4 regions of the Glutamicibacter sp. X7 genome follow, and region 2 is predicted to be linked to each of the others. Evidence: riboswitches for the same ligand, from Rfam matches in the RefSeq annotation. Region 2 holds a riboswitch; each other region holds the start of a gene.
The links. A riboswitch is a leader RNA that binds a small molecule or an ion and turns the genes downstream of it on or off. The one in region 2 is predicted to bind S-adenosylmethionine.
Positions count from the first base shown of each region.

Region 1 (4,436 bases), 320 kb from region 2:
AAGGCTCCCTACAACATCGAGCTCTTCGCCGGTTCCCCGGATGATGCCAACGCCGATGACTTCTTCAACGGAGCCATGAGCGTGCTGAAGCCGAAGATCGACGACGGAACCCTGAAGGTACTCTCCGGGCAGAAGTCCTTCGAGCAGGCCGTAACCCAGGGCTGGAAGTCCGAAAATGCGCAGAAGCGCATGGACACCATCTTGACCGGTAACTACGGCAAGGAAGACCTCGATGGTGTGCTCTCCCCGAATGACACCCTGGCCCGCGCCGTGCTGACCTCGGTCAAGGCTGCCGGTAAGGATCTTCCGGTGGTCACCGGTCAGGACTCCGAGGTCGAATCGGTGAAGTCGATCATGGCCGGGGAGCAGTACTCCACGATCAACAAGGACACCCGCAACCTGGTGGCCGAGGCGATCGATATGGTCAAGGCACTACAGGCTGGTGAAGAGCCAAAGGTCACCGATGCAGAGTCCTTCGATAACGGCTCGAAGACCGTTCCGGCGAATCTGCTGGATCCGCAGATCGTAACCAAGGAGAACGTCACCGAGGCATACGCCGACGATCCGGTGCTTGGCCCGATTACCGAAGGCAAGTAACGGCAGCACGTAGCTTCAAAAAGTCGCTGGCCCCAGACTTCTGTCTGGGGCCAGCGCTCTTTGTGTCCACGGGGATGATCGAGCGTGTCATCGATCGCTGTCCCGGGCCGAGGCACGGGACAGTTCATCGCGACGAGTTTGGTCAGAGTTCCGCGTCAGTTCCGGCGCATGGGAAGCCAGCCGCCTCTAGAATCCGCCAGTGGTGTTGGTATGAGACGTTGAGGTCACCTCGCCGGTTACCGACAGGCGCTTGGGTTGCACACCGTTGATTTCGTAGTCGCCAACGATACGTGACTTGTAGACCGCAGGATTGTGGGTGGCGATGGTGCGCGCATTGCGCCAGTGCCGGTCGAAGTTAAAGGACGCTCGGGTGGCCGAAGCCCCCAGCCCGTCGAAAAGCTTATTGGTGGCAGCGATAACCATGGGCTGCACTACGCTCTGCGCGCGGTTGGCGGCCAGCTCACACACGGCGAAACGCTCGTGGTCATTGAGGTTGCTGTCGGCCAGCGCGGCTTCAACCTCCAAAACGGCCCCCATCACCACCGCATCGCTGGCGAACACCGCACCGGAGACCTCCCCGACCAATTGCAATACCTGTGGTTCCTGATGCACCGGCACGCCGGTGCCGGTGGAGAAGCTGCGGGTACGCGACTGAACCGCCAGGCGCATGTCGTTCAGCGCCGACCGGCCGATACCTGCCTGGACCGCAAGCAGCACGAGCTGGAAGATCGCGGCTTCCGGATCGATGGGGTCTTCGGGCATGAAGCTATCTACCGGGACATTGCTGAATTCGGTGGTGCCGGTGCCGGTCAGTTGCTGGCCGAACCCGTCCCAGTCATCGATGATTTTAACGCCGCTGTGCTGGGTGGAAACCACGGCAATGTGACGCCCCGGGCGCTGCGGGTGGCTGACCGCGACGGTGGTCCAATCCGCGAAAATGGTGCCGGTGCAATAGTACTTTTCGCCGTTAACGACCCAGCGGCCATTGACCTCACTGACGGCCGTATTCAGTGTCCCGAGCGGATTGCCGCCCTTTTCGGTGTAGGCGTTACCGACGATATGTCCGGACGCAATGCGCGCGATCCACTTTTTACGCAGTGCCTCGTCCTCAAGCCGGAGCACATGCTCGGTGAAGGCAATATGCGCCCGCCACAGTTGAGCAATGTGGGAATCCGCCTCAGCCAACTCGATCAACAAGCGAAATACATCCGAAAGCCGTGCCCCGTGGCCACCGGCTTCGACCGGTAACCGCAACGCCCCAAAACGCTCGCGATTGAGCCAGCCGACCTGTTCAAAGGGAAGCTGACGAAGCTGCTCGCGTTCATTGGTTCCGTCAGCGATTTGCGCGAACACCGGACGAAAAATCGCAGCCAGGCGTTCGTACTGCTCATCCGCGCACGGCCCGGGAGTGACCTTTAACAGTTGGCGCACGGCCACCGGCTCTACGTGGTCATCTAGATTACGGGCCGAAGCCCCGGCGGGGTCACTCAATGCGTTGAAGTCCATGTTGGCGTTGTCGAAAGACACTGGAAAAATCCTCATTTCTTTCCATCGGATCTGGCGGTAGCACCGGCCCGTCACGCGGGTGGTTGCTGCGGCGTCGTCGAGCCAGATCTCTCGGCCGCTCTGGATGGGTTCGTAATCATTTGTAGCGTTACGTCCTTTCACGTCCCAAGCCGGGCGTCACAAAGTAACGAGCCGTAGTAGTGACGCCAGTCATACTTCAGGAGATGTAGGCCGGTGGCCACGAAAGGCGCTTCGTCGATCCTTCAAGTTCATCAACGAATCCACACTTATCAAAAGAAGAATCAGAATTTCTCGCGTCCGGCCACCATCTTTCGAAGATTCGTCATGTTACGAAAGGTTTGCCCTCGGTTCATTCGACGCGGTTCGATTGTTGCGGAACCATCCCGAGCGGCCGAGAGATCTGGCTCGACGACGCCGCAGCAACCACCACGCCCATGAACTGGTCGCGGACGGTGCTACCGCCAGAACCGATGGAGATGATCATGGCACTTGCCTACGCACCCGCGCACACCTCAACCAATACTGCCCTGCCGCTGAGCTTCCGCCGGCTTGCACGCACCTTTAGCACACGCAGCGAAACCCGCCGAGTACTGCAGGACTTTAACCTCGAGATCGCCGCCGGTGAACTGGTGGCCATTCTGGGCCCAAGCGGATGCGGAAAATCCACCTTGTTGCGCGCAGCTAGCGGGCTAGATACGCCAAGCTCCGGGCAGGTGCTCATCGGCGACTTGCCGGTGGCCGGGATTGACGAGCGCTGCTCGGTCGCCTTCCAAGAACCAAGACTGCTGCCGTGGCGTTCGATTCGCGAAAATATCGAGCTCGGCCTGCCACTGGGTTTGGACCAGAACGAGGGCACCACCCTGATCGATGAACTGCTCGAGATTACCGGCCTGGCACAGGTAGCCGACGTGCACCCGCAGGAAATCTCAGACGGCCTTGCGCAACGCGTCTCGCTGGCTCGCGCCCTAGCCCGCCGCCCCGGCGTGCTGCTCCTTGATGAACCCTTCGGGGCTCTGGATGCGCTGACTCGACTCGAATTGCAGGAGCTGTTGCGCGCGGTTCACGCGGCCATTCCCACCACAGTGTTGCTCGTGACCCACGATGTCGACGAGGCCCTGCAGTTAGCGGACCGAGTGATCGTACTGGGCCGCGAGGCACCGGGCATTCCGGCCGGCGTCATCCGGGATCTGCGCCTAGACACCGCGGCCGGGCACCAGCGCCGCGACGGCGACTTCGGCGCGCACCGCAACATGTTGCAGGATTTGCTCAGCGTCGATAACCACACCGACTAATACAGCGCACATCGCCCCTGCGGCAGGCCACACCGGTGCATGCGCCTTGCTCCGATCAACCAGCGAGCCACCTAGTTCTCGCACTCCCCCGTGGACCTGCGCTGTCGCGAGACTGGCGTCTTCTGGTTGCCGCCCACGGTGAACTGGTGCCCTCCGGAACACAGGGGAATACTACGTTCACCACTACCGGGCCCAACCTGAAGGATCTCCCGGTGAAACCAAGGCACGGCAGGTTACGTTCGCGCTAGGTGCACCAAAGCCAACTCCGCGAAAATGTGCGCGGCACGGGGCGCCGATTAATGCGGCAACACGAGCCCCCGTTGGAGACCACGAAACCGTACCGAGCGCGTTAAGTTTACGTAACCTGCAACACACCTTTCGTTATCTTGACTCATTCAAAAAAAGCCGTCATGCTGGAGACTGTGACTGAGATGGTCGGAATCGAAGAGGTACTGCGGGCGGCATCCCTGCGCGTGACGCGTCCACGCGTCGCGGTGCTCTCTGCCGTCACCTCGCATCCGCACGCGGACACCGAAACGGTGATCGCAGCGGTGCGTGAACAGTACCCGACGGTGTCTCATCAGGCTGTCTATGACTCCCTTAAGCTCCTCACCGAGCTGGGCGTGGTACGCAAAATTCAGCCTCATGGGCACAGCGCACGTTATGAGGCGCGGGTAGGCGACAACCATCACCATGTGGTGTGCCGCAATTGCGGCATGGTTGCCGATGTGGATTGCTCCGTGGGAGATTCACCCTGCCTTTGCGCCTCGGATGACCATGGCTTCCTGATCGACGAGGCCGAGGTTATCTACTGGGGGCTGTGCCCCGAGTGCCAGTTTTCCTCGCAGACACCGTAACGAATTCACCGCATCCAACGGTCCATAGCCGTCGGGATGCGCGATTATCCCCCAACCCAATTCCCTGGAAGGAACCAAATGTCTGAGAACGCAGGCAAGTGCCCCGTGGTCGGCGCAGGCCGAGTCCACCCAACTCAGGGCAACGCCAACAGTGAGTGGTGGC
Region 1 covers NZ_CM142678.1:307,703-312,138, reverse strand. Annotated here, with positions in the region: gene ACYU0X_RS01630 (substrate-binding domain-containing protein) at 1-597, shown strand, start outside; gene ACYU0X_RS01625 (acyl-CoA dehydrogenase family protein) at 784-2,124, opposite strand; SAM riboswitch class I at 2,143-2,234, opposite strand; SAM riboswitch class I at 2,500-2,601, shown strand; gene ACYU0X_RS01620 (ABC transporter ATP-binding protein) at 2,607-3,416, shown strand; gene ACYU0X_RS01615 (Fur family transcriptional regulator) at 3,848-4,273, shown strand; gene katG (catalase/peroxidase HPI) at 4,352-4,436, shown strand, end outside.
Region 1: linked by a shared signal. The riboswitch ahead of ACYU0X_RS01625 (acyl-CoA dehydrogenase family protein) and the one ahead of ACYU0X_RS03190 (hypothetical protein) in region 2 are both predicted to bind S-adenosylmethionine.

Region 2 (4,436 bases):
TGTCTTTGCCCTGATGTTGCCCTTCACGCTGTCGTCGGCCGGCGGACTTTCAGCTATTCGCGACCGCCTCGAAGCCGAGTTCTTCACCTGGGACGGCATTGGCACCCAGACCATCATCACCTACTTCGTCGTCTATGGCCTTGGCATGTTGATCGGCCAGGACATCTGGCAGCGCGTCTTCACCGCCCGTACCGACAAGGTCGCCCAATGGGGTGGGCTGACCTCCGGAATCTACTGCATCATCTACGGCGTCGCCGGCGCGATGGTGGGTATGGGCGCTCGTGTGGCGCTACCGGGACTGGCCGAAACCGCGAAGGACAACCCGGACGTTGTCTTCGGTACCGTGGCCAGCGACCTGCTGCCCATCGGTCTGGGCGGCATCGTGCTGGCCGCCGCCTTGGCTGCCATGATGTCCACCGCCTCCGGCGCCCTGATTGCCTCGGCAACCGTTGCTCGCAACGACGTGTTGCCTGTCGTGGCCAACCTATTCGGTCGCACGGTGCAGGTGGATCACGAGAGCAACCCGGAAGAAGACGTGAAGTCCAACCGTTACTGGGTGCTGGGGCTCGGCGTGCTGATCATGTTGCTGGCCATCGTCTTTACCGACGTGGTGGCCGCGTTGACCATTGCCTACGACATCCTCGTCGGCGGTCTACTGGTCTCGATCCTCGGCGGACTGATCTGGCGCCGCGGCACCGGAATCGGTGCGGCCTCCTCCATGGCCGCCGGGGCACTGGTGACCCTTGGCACCATGATCTACCTCGAGATTCAGGCCGAAGCGCCCTTCGCAGGCGTGTACGCCAACGAACCGATCTACTACGGCCTGGCCATTTCCGCCATCGTTTACGTGGTCGTTTCCTTGGCCACCAAGCCGACCGATGACTCGGTTCTCGCACACTGGAGCGAACGCTTGTCCGGTCGCTCGACCGAGGAAGGCGTGCGCCGCAGCTAGCCGGGGCACCCGCTGACCGGCAGGGGGCCGCGAACCACTTGGTTCGCGGCCCCTGTTCTTTTGCTGGAGATCTTCCTAGGCTGTGGACCATGAGTCTTAGTCAGGATCCAGGCGCGCAGCGCGTTCGAGAGTACCTCAACGAGGCGCGAGAAGCAGTGTTATGGAAATGCGCCGACCTGTCGGAGGCCCACGCCCGGCAGGAAATGACCGCCACCGGAAGTAGCATCATCGGGATCGTGCATCATTTGACGGCAACGGAGTACGCCTACTTCGGCGAATGCCTGGGCAGAACTCCGCAGGACGAACACATGCGTCAGGTGCTGGCCAGCGACGACCCACAGGCAGAATTCACCGTCCCAAAGGAGCTGACCCTGCGCGAGGTCTGCGAAAGCTACCGCCGCGCCATCGCTTTCGCCGAAGCCGCCTGCGACGAGCTCGAGCCCACCACCGCGGCCGAAGTAACCTGGTGGGTCACACACCGGCACACCAATCTGGCCCGCCTCGTCACTCACATGTTCGGCGAAACAGCCCGCCATGCCGGTCATATCGACATCTTGCGAGAACAGCTCGACGGCTTCGCCGGACTGTACGCCCATGCCCCGAATCTGCCGTAACAGAATTCGGTAGGCCACGCCGTACGGTAATATCGGCCGTGTAGCTTCACGAGATGTGGCGCCAAGCTCCGACTGGCCACACACCAACCCCAAGTTCATGGGTGGTTCGGATGAGGAAGCGGTCCGTGTGCCATTGCCACGGGCAAGAGCTTAAGCGCGAAGGATCGCCCATGGCCGACGCCGTGTTTCCCTTGATCGATACCCATGCCAATGTTGTCCGATTCCGGAGACAGGGCCGCTGGGAAGAATGGGGCATAGCCAATCCCGACGAACTGCTAGGTACGCTCTCGCGCGCGGTCGATCGGCCACGCTTCGACGCCGAAACACAGCAATTGTTGATCCGCACCGCCGCGCGTGGAGCCCGCGGAGGCCGGCTGCGCGTATTTAGTCTTGCCAAATTCCCCAGTCCCGCTTCGCTGGCTAGTGTGGGGAGCTGAGAAGTTCGCCTTCGCCGGGCGTAGCAGCCCGGCTTTGCCCCAGGAGCAACAACGCATGAGTAGCGACAGCTCGTCAGCACAGCCCACCTCGGCACAGATCCGCCGTTGGCGGCGCTATTTGGCCGATGAAATCGCCGAAGGCGCCATCTATCGAGAGCTGGCCGAACGCCGCACAGGGCAAGAACGGCAGATCCTGCTGGGGCTCGCGGAGGCCGAAGAACGGCATGAGGCCTATTGGCGGACCAAACTCGGCGAGCATGCACGCCATGTGCGTCCGTCGACCCGCCGCATGTTCCTGCGCTGGTTGGCACGTCACTTCGGGTCGGTCTTCGTGCTGGCCTTGGCTCAGCGCGCGGAAAGTAGCTCCCCCTACGAAAAGGATGCCGACGCCACCGCACAGATGGCGGCGGACGAACAGGTACACGAGGAAGTCATCAGGGCGCTAGCCACGGCGGGACGGGCACGCCTCTCGGGCAATTTCCGGGCCGCGGTTTTCGGGGCCAACGACGGTTTGGTCTCCAACTTGGCCCTCGTCATGGGCGTCGGGGCCACCGGCGTGGCCTCTGGTTTCGTGCTGTTCTCGGGTATCGCGGGCCTTTTGGCCGGCGCGCTGTCCATGGCAGCCGGTGAGTATGTGTCGGTACGGTCGCAACGCGAGCTGCTGACCGCCTCGCGGCCCACACAGGTCACTCTCGCGGCGGCCCCGAACCTGGACCTCGATGCAAATGAGCTTGTGCTGATCTACAAGGCGCGCGGCATGAGCGACGAAGATGCCGAGCACCGAGTTGCCGAACGCATGGGCCTTTTTACCTGTGACTGCAACCCTTCCTTCTCCTTGCATCCAGAGGCTCGCGCCGAAGAACTTGAGAAGGAGCACGAGGAGCTTGGCTCGGCCCCGGGCGCGGCAGCTTCCTCCTTCGCCTTTTTCGCCTCCGGCGCCGTCATCCCGATCCTGCCGTATATCTTCGGTCTGTCGGGCACCGGCGCGGTCGTGCTCTCGCTGGTCCTCGTCGGGTTGGCGCTGCTTGGTACCGGCGGCGTGGTGGGGCTGCTCTCCGGCGCCTCTCCGCTCAAGCGCGGCTTGCGTCAGCTCGGCATCGGGTTGGGGGCGGCGGCGGTCACCTACTGCCTTGGTCTGCTCTTCGGGACCACCGCCGTCTAACCTCACCGGCCTTCGCTTGGCTCCACATCCCAGCTCTCGAGCGTGGCCTTGGACCAGCTGCCGTAGGTTGGGTTCGGTAAGACGAACCATTCCCGGCCGAACTTGTCGGCTTGCTGCTGCACCAGTTCATGCTGGGTTTCCAGATCGCTTCCGGCATAGGCAGCGTCGAAGTCATGCATCGTGTCGCCCAGTTGCATGACCACACGGTGCTCGCTCTCTACCGCAGCGCGTCGTTCCTCCTTGGGAGGCCCGAGCAACAGCACCTGGTCTTCAACGGCCTGCGGTAGGCCCAGGCGCTGCAGGTCCGCCAACGTATCGTCGAGGTTCGCTTCGGTCCGATCGGAAATGTAGTAGATGTGCACCCCGAGCTCGTCGGCTCGTTTAAAGAAGTCCAGGGCCCCGTGGATGAGCGTGGGATCGCCTTCGCGTTCCCAATGGTCCCAGGTGTCCCAGGTGCTGTAGTCGTGGCAGTTTTCTAGATCGCGCGCTAGCAGGGCGCTGTTATCGATGGCGGTCTCATCGAGGTCGGTGATGATGGCCAGGTCTTCGCGGAGTTTGCCGCTTCGTCCCTTGGAGGCCTGTTGGACCACTTTTTCGAGTTGCTGCGTGGCCAACGCGTAGGTTTGTCCCTGCAAGGCCATGGCCTCGGCCGATTGTTGTTGCCAGCGCAACCCCATGGCATATTCCGCGACCTCACAGTGAGACTCGGCTCCCGCGGCGGCCGGCTCACCGCTGGCTAGCGCGTACCCGCCCAAACCACCAATGGCGAGGGTGGCTGCCACAGCAATCATCTTCTTCATATCGTTTCCTCCATGCGGTACGAACCGGTACTCCGACCGGCCTGACCGCGCCTACGCTAGCAAAGATAGTTGCCCACGTCACAGGGCGTTCCGTGATGTGTACACGCGCTAGCTTTGCAGCGTCGCACGGGTACGACGGCGTAGCGGTTGGACCGACTGCAGGAACTCCACGGCCGCGGCCCCCGAGTCCACCAGGGCAATCCGGAAGCGCATTGCTTTACCGGCGGACAGCGCTTTGAGCAGGGGGTACACCGGCAGGGTTTTCGTCCAATGTTCGACGCCGACCAAGACGATCGGGGTCACGCGGGCCGAGGGGGCATAGTAGTTTTCGCACGCATCTTGGAAAATCTCCTGCACCGTACCGGCGGATCCGGGTAGCACGATGATCCCGCCGTTGGACTGCTCGAGAAGGATCGATTCACGCATCGAGTTGGCGAAGAACTTCGCAATGTGGCTGGCAAACAAGTTCGG
Region 2 covers NZ_CM142678.1:622,858-627,293, reverse strand. Annotated here, with positions in the region: gene ACYU0X_RS03200 (sodium:solute symporter family protein) at 1-952, shown strand, start outside; gene ACYU0X_RS03195 (DinB family protein) at 1,042-1,566, shown strand; SAM riboswitch class IV at 1,611-1,721, shown strand; gene ACYU0X_RS03190 (hypothetical protein) at 1,737-2,003, shown strand; gene ACYU0X_RS03185 (VIT1/CCC1 transporter family protein) at 2,059-3,165, shown strand; gene ACYU0X_RS03180 (5'-nucleotidase, lipoprotein e(P4) family) at 3,168-3,965, opposite strand; gene ACYU0X_RS03175 (LOG family protein) at 4,074-4,436, opposite strand, start outside.

Region 3 (4,436 bases), 360 kb from region 2:
ATCACGTAATCCGCAGGCGCGCGCTTGGGAATCCTGGGTCGGCGAAGGTAGTACGACCAGGCACACCGCGGCCCTCGGCCCGCTTCGTGAATCCACGCAGCTGCGTGGCATAACCGGTGAGGTGGTTTCGCTGCGTTTCGAAACCCAGCGACTAACTACGGGGCAGCAAATCGTTGAGGACCTGGACCTAGTCTTCCGCACGCGGCAGCGCATCACGGAACAGCTAGTACACGCTGGATTTACCCTCAGGGCCGTGTATAGCGACTGGCAGCACTCCGCTTTTACCGGTACCGAGCCGCTGATGATCTTCGTGGCTACTGCCGGGACGCGGCGGAGCTGATCAGATGCGCCGGTCGTCGATCTCCGTCCGCATGGCGGCGCTGATCAGCGCCCTCTTTGCCATGCTGAGCTTCTGGTCTCTGGGCACAGGGAACGACCGGGCAGCTATAGGCTGTGGCGCTATGGCCGTGCTCTGGGTGGGCGTGTGCCTCTGGCGCTCCCGCCAACGAACTACGGCCCGCAACCGCGAAGCTCCATCGCATACTGAGGAGTCGGATTACGGGCCGTAGCGCATTTCCATATTTAGGGCTCTTGCTCGAAAACCAGATGGCTGAGCACCCCGTGCAGCTGTTTGGCGTCCGTCAGGAAACCATCGTGGCCAATGGGTGAGTCGATGTAGTACACCGGCTTCGGCACAGGCAGTGCCGCGGCCAGCCGTTCGGACTGTTCCGGGAAGTACAGTCGATCGCTACGCACTGCCGCAATTACCACGTTGACCTCCGCGAGCCGGGCCAATGCCGCCTCGAAGGAATCGAAACCACGCGCGATATCGTGGCTCATCAGCGCCTCGGTGAGCACCACATAGCTGTTCGCATCGAAACGGTTGACCAGCTTGCCGGCCTGGTGGTCGAGGTAGCTCTCCACCTGGTAGCGACCGCGTGGCCAGGTTGCAGATCCCAGTGGTTGTTCTTGGCCCTGCGCCGTCCGCCCGAAGCGGTGTTCCAGTTCCGCCTCGGAACGGTACGTAATGTGGGCCAATTTGCGGGCGATACCCAAACCCGCATCGGGGCCTACGGCATTTGCGTAGTAGTCCCCTTGAGCGAAGTATGGGTCCTGCCGAATCGATTCGATTTGCACCTGAGCGAAGGCGATCTGTTCGGCAGTGGACTGACCGGTGGCAGCCATAACCACCAGATTCCTCACCCGATCCGGATACTGCACGGCCCATTCCAGAGCGCGCGCTCCACCCATGGAACCACCCATCACCGCATGAAACACGTCGATCCCCAGTGCATCGGCGAGTTTCGCCTCGACGTGCACCGCATCGCGAATTGTGGTGAACGGGAAGCGCGACCCGTAGGGACGGCCCTGCGCGTCGTGGCTCGATGGCCCGGTGGAACCGTTGCACCCACCGAGCATATTGACGCTGAGCACGAAATATTTATCCGTATCCACGGTGAGCCCCGGACCGACGAAGTCCGCCCACCAGCCGGGCTGTGCGGCATGCCCGGTTGCCACATGTGCATCTCCGGTCAGCGCATGCAGCACCAGCACCGCGTTGCTGCCCTCGGCATTGAGCGTGCCAAAGGTTTCGTAGGCCAGTTCCACCTCGGGCAGGTACCCGCCGGTTTCAAAATGGTGCTCACCCACGGACAGGCGGCGCACAATGCCGTCCTTCCCGTCGATGGTCGGGTGATCCGAATACGTCGGCTCGGTAGTCACGGGTATGCTCATATGCCTTAGTGTGTCTCTTGCAATTCCTTCGAGCCGAGCTCACCTACGGCGGCGAAGCCGAGCTCGAGATCGGCCAGAATGTCCTGGATATTTTCGATGCCCACGCTCAACCGCACGAGGCCCGGACGCACACCGGCGGCCAGACGTTCCTCGGCGGAGAGCTGCGCGTGGGTGGTGGAGTCGGGGTGCACCACCAGCGAGCGCACGTCGCCGATGTTGGCAAGGTTGGAGTGAAGCTTGAGTCCATCGACGAAGGCTTGCCCGGCGGCGGTGCCACCGGCCACTTCGAAGGCCACGATGGCCCCAACACCCTGCGGAGCGTACTTCTGCCCGCGCTCGTACCATGGCGACGAAGGTAGCCCTGCGTAGCTGACGGATTCGACCAGTTCGTGCTGTTCAAGGAATTCCGCCACGGCCTTGGCATTGGCCACGTGGCGCTCCACGCGCAACGACAACGTCTCAAGTCCCTGTGCGATCAGGAACGCGTTGAAAGGTGCCACCGCGGAACCGAGGTCACGCAGGAGCTGGACCCGGGCCTTGAGGATGTAGGCCAAGTTGGCCCCGAGAATGCCGTTGACGCCAAGGTCACGGGCGAAAACCAAGCCGTTGTAGGACTCATCCGGGGTGTTGAAGCCCGGGAATCGTTCCGGGTCCTTAGCGAAGTCGAAATTCCCGGAGTCAACGATTACGCCAGCGATGGCGGTGCCATGTCCGCCGAGGTACTTGGTGGCCGAATGAATGACAATATCGGCGCCCCACTCGATCGGACGGACCAGGTACGGCGTCGCTAGGGTGTTGTCCACGAGCAGCGGCACACCGGCTTCATGGGCCACGGCGGCCACACCTTCGATGTCCAGCACGTCCTGGCGCGGGTTGGAGACTACCTCACCGAAGAAGGCCTTGGTGTTTGGACGCACGGCCTCGCGCCATGCCTCGAGATTGTCCGGATCGGCCACGAAGGTAACCTCAATGCCCAGACGCTTCAGGGTGTGCTTGAGCAGGTTCTGCGTACCACCGTAAAGGCTGGGGCTGGCCACGATGTGATCGCCGGCTTCGGCGAGGTTCAGAATAGCGAAACTGGTTGCCGCCTGCCCGGAGGACAGTAGCAGTGCGCCCACGCCGCCTTCGAGATCTGCGATGCGGTTTTCGACGGCTTCCTGCGTTGGATTGCCGATGCGGGTGTAGATCGGCTCGAGTTCTTGAAGTGCGAATCGTGCCGCGGCGCTCTCGGCACTCGGGAAGACGAACGATGTGGTTTGGTAGATCGGTAGCGCACGTGCACCGGTCACCGGGTCGGGTGTCTGTCCTGCGTGGATCTGACGAGTTTCAAAGGACCAATTTTGGCTCATGGTTTTCCTCCAATTAGTTCATAACTAGTTAGGGGTACACCACTGAAAACACACCTGCATGGAAGACCACACGGTGGCGCCTTCCAGGGAGTAACCCGCGCTTGTCCTGAGCACGCATCTGCGTGCAGGGCCAGGTCTTCACCCGGGGCACCCCACCGCGGTTGGAGGGTTGCCGTCCAGCGAGCCGGGGCTTGTCACTGGAACTCATGACCTAGCTATAAGTCTGCCGACTGTCGAAGAATTTTGCAATCTGAGACTTATTGACGTGACGCAGTGGGTCACAATCACGTAATCAGGGAATTTGATCAAAGAATATTCGACTAGGACCCCGAGGCGGGAAACTCTGGACAGAAAACCGCGCGCCTTCAGAATGCAACGCGCTTACCTAGACACCACCATCCCCCATGCCTCACATCGCTACACAGCGATCGAGCAAACCAACTCGAGGGCGGCACTTAGGATGAGCCTTGCGGTTTACTCCAGCAAATAGGCTCAATGACGGGCCCAAACGCAACTAAGGTGAACCTAAGTCGAGACTTGAATCACATGGTGCAATGATGTAGCCATGATGAGGCTAGATCACGTTTCGTACGCTTGTGGCCCAGATGGGCTGATGCCTACTGCCGAGCGGGTATCCAAGACCTTGGGATTGGATTTCGTCAAAGGTGGCGTGCATCCACGATTCGGAACTCGCAACGTAATTTTTCCGCTAACGAACAATCAGTACCTCGAAGTTGTCGAGGTACTGAATCACCCGGCCAGTGACAAGGCCCCCTTCGGCCAAGCGGTGCGGGCCCGCTCCGAGGCCGGCGGCGGCTGGATGGGCTGGGTTGTCTCACTCGATGACCTCTCGGACGCCGAGCAACGGCTGGGTCGTGAGTCCGTGCCGGGTAACCGCAAGTTCCCAGATGGCCGTGAGCTGACCTGGCGCCAGATCGGCATCAAGGGACTCATCGCCGATCCGCAGGTCCCCTACCTAATTCGCTGGGACGAGGGCACAGAGGAATTGCACCCCTCACGCGCGCTAGAACCGCGCGGTTCGATTTCGCAGATCTCAATCGCCGGATCACGTGATCGGGTACTCGAATGGCTTGGACAACCGCGTGAGGTAGTCCTAGGCGACGTCATCATGAATTACCAGGCGCCGAACGGGACTCCTGGCATCATGTCGGTTACCTTCGAAACTCCGAATGGCACCGTGGTTCTTTAGAACTTTGCAGTGTGTGGTCGGCATACCAATTGGGGTGTGCCGACCTCCACGTTTTAAGACAATGCATCCTGCGTCTGCGGAAGAACCATTCCCAGCACCTCGACGCGTTGTCTTTCAAAACCCAAGGCCCGATAGAAGTCACG
Region 3 covers NZ_CM142678.1:983,582-988,017, reverse strand. Annotated here, with positions in the region: gene ACYU0X_RS04855 (class I SAM-dependent methyltransferase) at 1-340, shown strand, start outside; gene ACYU0X_RS04850 (hypothetical protein) at 345-569, shown strand; gene metX (homoserine O-acetyltransferase MetX) at 583-1,734, opposite strand; gene ACYU0X_RS04840 (bifunctional o-acetylhomoserine/o-acetylserine sulfhydrylase) at 1,740-3,083, opposite strand; SAM riboswitch class IV at 3,176-3,295, opposite strand; gene ACYU0X_RS04835 (VOC family protein) at 3,649-4,293, shown strand; gene ACYU0X_RS04830 (GNAT family acetyltransferase) at 4,347-4,436, opposite strand, start outside.
Region 3: linked by a shared signal. The riboswitch ahead of ACYU0X_RS04840 (bifunctional o-acetylhomoserine/o-acetylserine sulfhydrylase) and the one ahead of ACYU0X_RS03190 (hypothetical protein) in region 2 are both predicted to bind S-adenosylmethionine.

Region 4 (4,436 bases), 1.2 Mb from region 2:
GCACGCCGATGGAGAATAACCTCACCGAATTATGGGCGCTGGCCTCACTGGCCGCGCCGGGACTGCTCGGTGGGTTGAAGGCCTTCAAGGACAATTACCTCAAGCCCATCACCGAAGGGGATGCAGGGAAACTGCAGCGGCTTAAACGCCGACTTCGGCCATTTATTATGCGCCGCACCAAGGAACAGGTGGTGCCCGAGCTGCCGCCGAAGACCGAACAGGTGCTCGAGGTTGAGCTCGATCCGGCACACCGGCGCGCCTACGATCGCCGATTCCAACGGGTCCGGCAAGAAGTCTTGGGATTGGTGCAGGATGATGTGGATTCCAACCGCTTTAAGATTCTGCAATCGCTCACCCTGCTCCGTCAGCTGGCTCTGGATCCTTCGCTCGTCGACGAAGGCGACGCGCCGAGCGCCAAACTCGATCTGCTGCGCGACCTGCTGGAGGATGGGGTGTCCGAGGGGCACAAGATCCTGGTGTTCAGCCAATTCACTGGTTTTCTATCGAAAGCACGAGCGGTGGCCGAAGAGCTGGGTATTGCGCACGGGTACCTCGACGGGTCGGTGTCCGGCACCAACCGAAAAACCCTGGTGGAAGGGTTTTCCGCCGGGGAATTCCCGGTGTTCTTCATTTCGCTCAAGTCCGGCGGGTTCGGCATCAACCTCACCGAGGCGGACTACTGCATATTGCTGGACCCTTGGTGGAATCCTGCCGCTGAAGCGCAGGCGATCGATCGTGCCCACCGCATCGGGCAGAACCGGCCGGTGTATGTCTACCGGTTGGTCTCGCAGAACACCATTGAATCCAAGGTGTTATCGCTCCAGGCCAAGAAGACCGAACTGTTCAACGACGTGCTCGGCGAGCAGCAGGACACGGCCGGTTCGAGCACGCTCTCGGCGCAGGACTTCCTCGAACTGGTTCAATGACAACCGCCGTGGACGACACCCCCGGAGGGGTTCGTCCACGGCGGCCTAGGACTATCTAATTGGTTCTACCGGGCGATATTCAGCGCGGTGTTCACCGGGGTCGGGTTCGACAGCAGATCGAGCACCGGGCAGTACCGATCCACGGTGCGCTGCAGCTCGGCATAACGCTCGTCGCTTTCCGGACCCGAAACGGTCACCTCGATCTCGATATCGCTGAAGCCCGGGCGCACCGCCTCATCGACGGCGAACAGGCCACGGACATCCAGGCGCCCGGTGGCGGTGATCTGCACATCGTCGACCTGCAGGCCCAACTGCTGGGCGTAGAGCCGGTACACCACCACCTGGCAGGAAATCAGGGCACCCAGCGCGTACTCCACGGGGCTGGCCGCCGCATCGTCGCCGCCGAGCGCAGCCGGTTCATCCACGATGAAGCTGTGCTTACCGGCACTGATCTTGCTGGCCACCGCACCGAACCCGGCACCCGATACGGCAAAGGTTAGCTTCGCGTGATTGGTGTTTTCGGCGATGCGTTCGCTCCAAGCCTCGCCGGCGGCTACCAGTCGTGCGGCACGGTCCTCGACGGTGGAGAGGTTACTGCTCATGGGGAAGATCCCCCTTTCCGGCGCAGACAAAGGCGCCATCGCTTACGATGCCGACGTTCGGCACCGTCGAATCGTCACCTGGGGCACCCCGCGCATGGCGCGAGAAGGGTTGCCGGTCGATCAGCCAGGGCTGCAAATGATCGACGCTCGTGATTCTGTGGCTCCATGCTCGCAGGTAGCAGGAGCCGTGGGTAGGGCCCAGTTCATGATTCGTCATCTGCCCCAAACAAACGGAGCGTGCCGGGCCACGACTCGCACGTGGCCGGCACGCTCCGGCGACGATGCTAGCTAGCCCGCGTCGCGGGCGGTGAGCCAGGCATCGAGTTTAGTGCGGCGGGTGGTTCAGCCACGTCGGACCAACCAGCCACCGGGGAACCGCTCCCGGTGCCGGGATAGGGTTCCTTCTTGCGCAGCGTCTTCGTTACTGCTTTACCGGTTCCCACGCACCGGTTCCCACGCTGCCTTCCAGGGCACCCTCGTGGAAACGGTCGAGGCGGAAAGCACGCAAAACCGGACTTGCTTCTCCGCTGACGATCTCCTCGGCCAGCAGCTCACCGAGGATCAAGCCCAGCGTGGCCCCGGAATGGGTGAAGAGGGTATGCAGCCCCTCGACCGAAGGTACCGGCCCAACGACCGGTTCACCGTCACCCGGGATGGGCTTGAGCCCGGCCCCGATACGCTGGGCGGTCAGTACCGGGTTTCCGGCCAGCACCTTTGAGGCTTCCTCGAGGAGACCCTGCACCGCCCGTTGCGGCACGGTGAAGCTACCATCCTCCTCGGCAACCACCATTTGCTCGGACCAGTCGGCGTCCAAGACAAGGCGGCCGTCGGGGGTGGGACGTACCGCGACGCGCGGGGTATTCAGCACGGTGCGCACCTGCAGATCCACCGGCTCCGTGAAGAGGACGAAGGCCGCCGGGGTAGCATCCGGCACGCTGATACCGAGGTCTGCGAGCTGGGCCGGGACCTCGCCACCGGTGGCAAGGACGACCTCATCGGCATCGATGGTGCGGCCATCGGCGAGGGTGACGCCCACGGCGCGCCCCTCGCGGACCGCGACCGTCGCGTGCCCGGCATTCTCGATGATCTGTGCTCCCTCAGCCACCGCCTCGGCGGCCAGCGCCGGCACGAAGTCTGGCAAGTTGACCCAGCCTTCGCCGGGATTGTAAATCGCGCCTTCTTCGGCAACCGCCGCAGCGTCAACATCGGGGGCGAAGTCGCTGATCTGCTCGCGGGTGATCCAGCGGGAGTCGTAGCCACCGGAACGCTCGAAGGCAAAGGTGTCGCGGAAGCTTTCACCCGGGGCGGCCCATTTCAGCGCTCCATTGAAGCGCAGATACTCGCGGCTTTCCGGGTGCCGGTTGCTCCAGGTGCGGTAGCGGTCCATGGCCAGCATGCGCAGGTAGTGGTATTCGGCGGAGCGGGCACCGGAGGAATTGAGCCAAGCAATGGAGCGGCTCGAGGCCCCGTCGGCCAGAGCACCGGAGGTGACCAGCGTGACCTTGGCACCGTCGCGTGCTAAGTGCATGGCGGTGGAGACGCCGAGGATACCGCCGCCAATAACGGCGACGTGCTTGACAGAGGAAGATGAGGACATGAGTGTGTACTTTCTTCAGAATTGGGGTGAATCTGTGGGCCCGACGATGCGGGGCTAGACGGTGGCCGTGTCCCGATGAATGGATTCGATCAAACGCAAGACCGCCAGGCTGTCGTTGGGGTCGACCGGGACCGGCCCCGTGCGGCGCAGGCAGGAGGCCAGCGCACGGTAGAACTGCGGGTAGTCTCCGGGCAGGGTTCGCACTTCACGGGTATCCTGCCCGGTGACCAGCTGGCCCCAGTGGGCTTCGGGTTTCTGACCGTACTCGGCTTGCGTGGGGCTCATGCCCGAGGCCAGCTGAGGTTCTTGTGGATCGAGTCCAAAGCTGGTGTAGGCGCCGCGCTGACCGGCCACTAGGAAGCGCGCTCCGGCCGCCGCGTTCAGGCTGCTCATGGTCAATCGGGATTCGGTGCCCGAGCTGTGCCGGAGCAGCACGTGCGCGTCCTCCTCGGCGGTGGCGTGCTCGGTCAGCGGTCTCAGGCTGGCTTGCACGTTATCTACCGGTCCGAAAAGCTCGATGGCCTGATCGATGAGGTGGGTTCCCAGATCGAAGAGGATGCCGCCGCCCTGCTGGGCGGTTAGCTCGGCCTTCCAGCTGCGCATGCCTTGGGGTTTGAACCATTCGAAGCGCGACTCGAAGGCGTGCACGGCGCCCAGCGTCTCTTCGGCCAGCAACTTCTTGACGGTGAGGAAGTCACCGTCCCAGCGCCGGTTTTGATAGACGGTGAGGGTCAGCCCGAGCTCGGCGGCCAGGGCGATGAGCTCTTCACCTTGGGCGCTGTGCACCACGAAGGGCTTGTCGATGACCACGTTCAGCCCACGCTCGAGTGCCGCACGGGCAATCTCAAAGTGGGTCGGTGGCGGGGTGCCAATCACCACCAGATCCAGCTCTTCCGCCGAGGCGAGTACCTCCCGGTAGCTGGGCACAATGCGGGCTTGCGGGTACGCATCGGCCGCTTGCTGCTGCCGTTCGGGATTCGAGGTGGCGATCATCGAGATGTCGAAGTCTGGGTTGGCTGCCAGCAGGGGTGCATGGAACACCTTGCCGGAGACGCCGAAGCCGATGATGGCGGTACGGATGGTTGCGGACATTTAGAGCACCTCGTCCAGGAATCGGCGTAGACGGTCGGATTTGGGGTTATTAAACAGGTCCTCCGGCGGGCCGGATTCGATCACTTCGCCTTCATCCATGAACACCACCTGATCTGCGACCTTGCGGGCAAAGCCCATCTCGTGGGTGACCACCACCATGGTCATGCCGCGCTGGCAGAGGTCGGCCATCAGGTTCAGGACGCCCTTGACCAGTTCCGG
Region 4 covers NZ_CM142678.1:3,065,961-3,070,396, reverse strand. Annotated here, with positions in the region: gene ACYU0X_RS14635 (SNF2-related protein) at 1-926, shown strand, start outside; gene ACYU0X_RS14630 (OsmC family protein) at 992-1,528, opposite strand; SAM riboswitch class IV at 1,562-1,683, opposite strand; gene ACYU0X_RS14625 (NAD(P)/FAD-dependent oxidoreductase) at 1,950-3,125, opposite strand; gene ACYU0X_RS14620 (Gfo/Idh/MocA family oxidoreductase) at 3,180-4,217, opposite strand; gene ACYU0X_RS14615 (amino acid ABC transporter ATP-binding protein) at 4,218-4,436, opposite strand, start outside.
Region 4: linked by a shared signal. The riboswitch ahead of ACYU0X_RS14630 (OsmC family protein) and the one ahead of ACYU0X_RS03190 (hypothetical protein) in region 2 are both predicted to bind S-adenosylmethionine.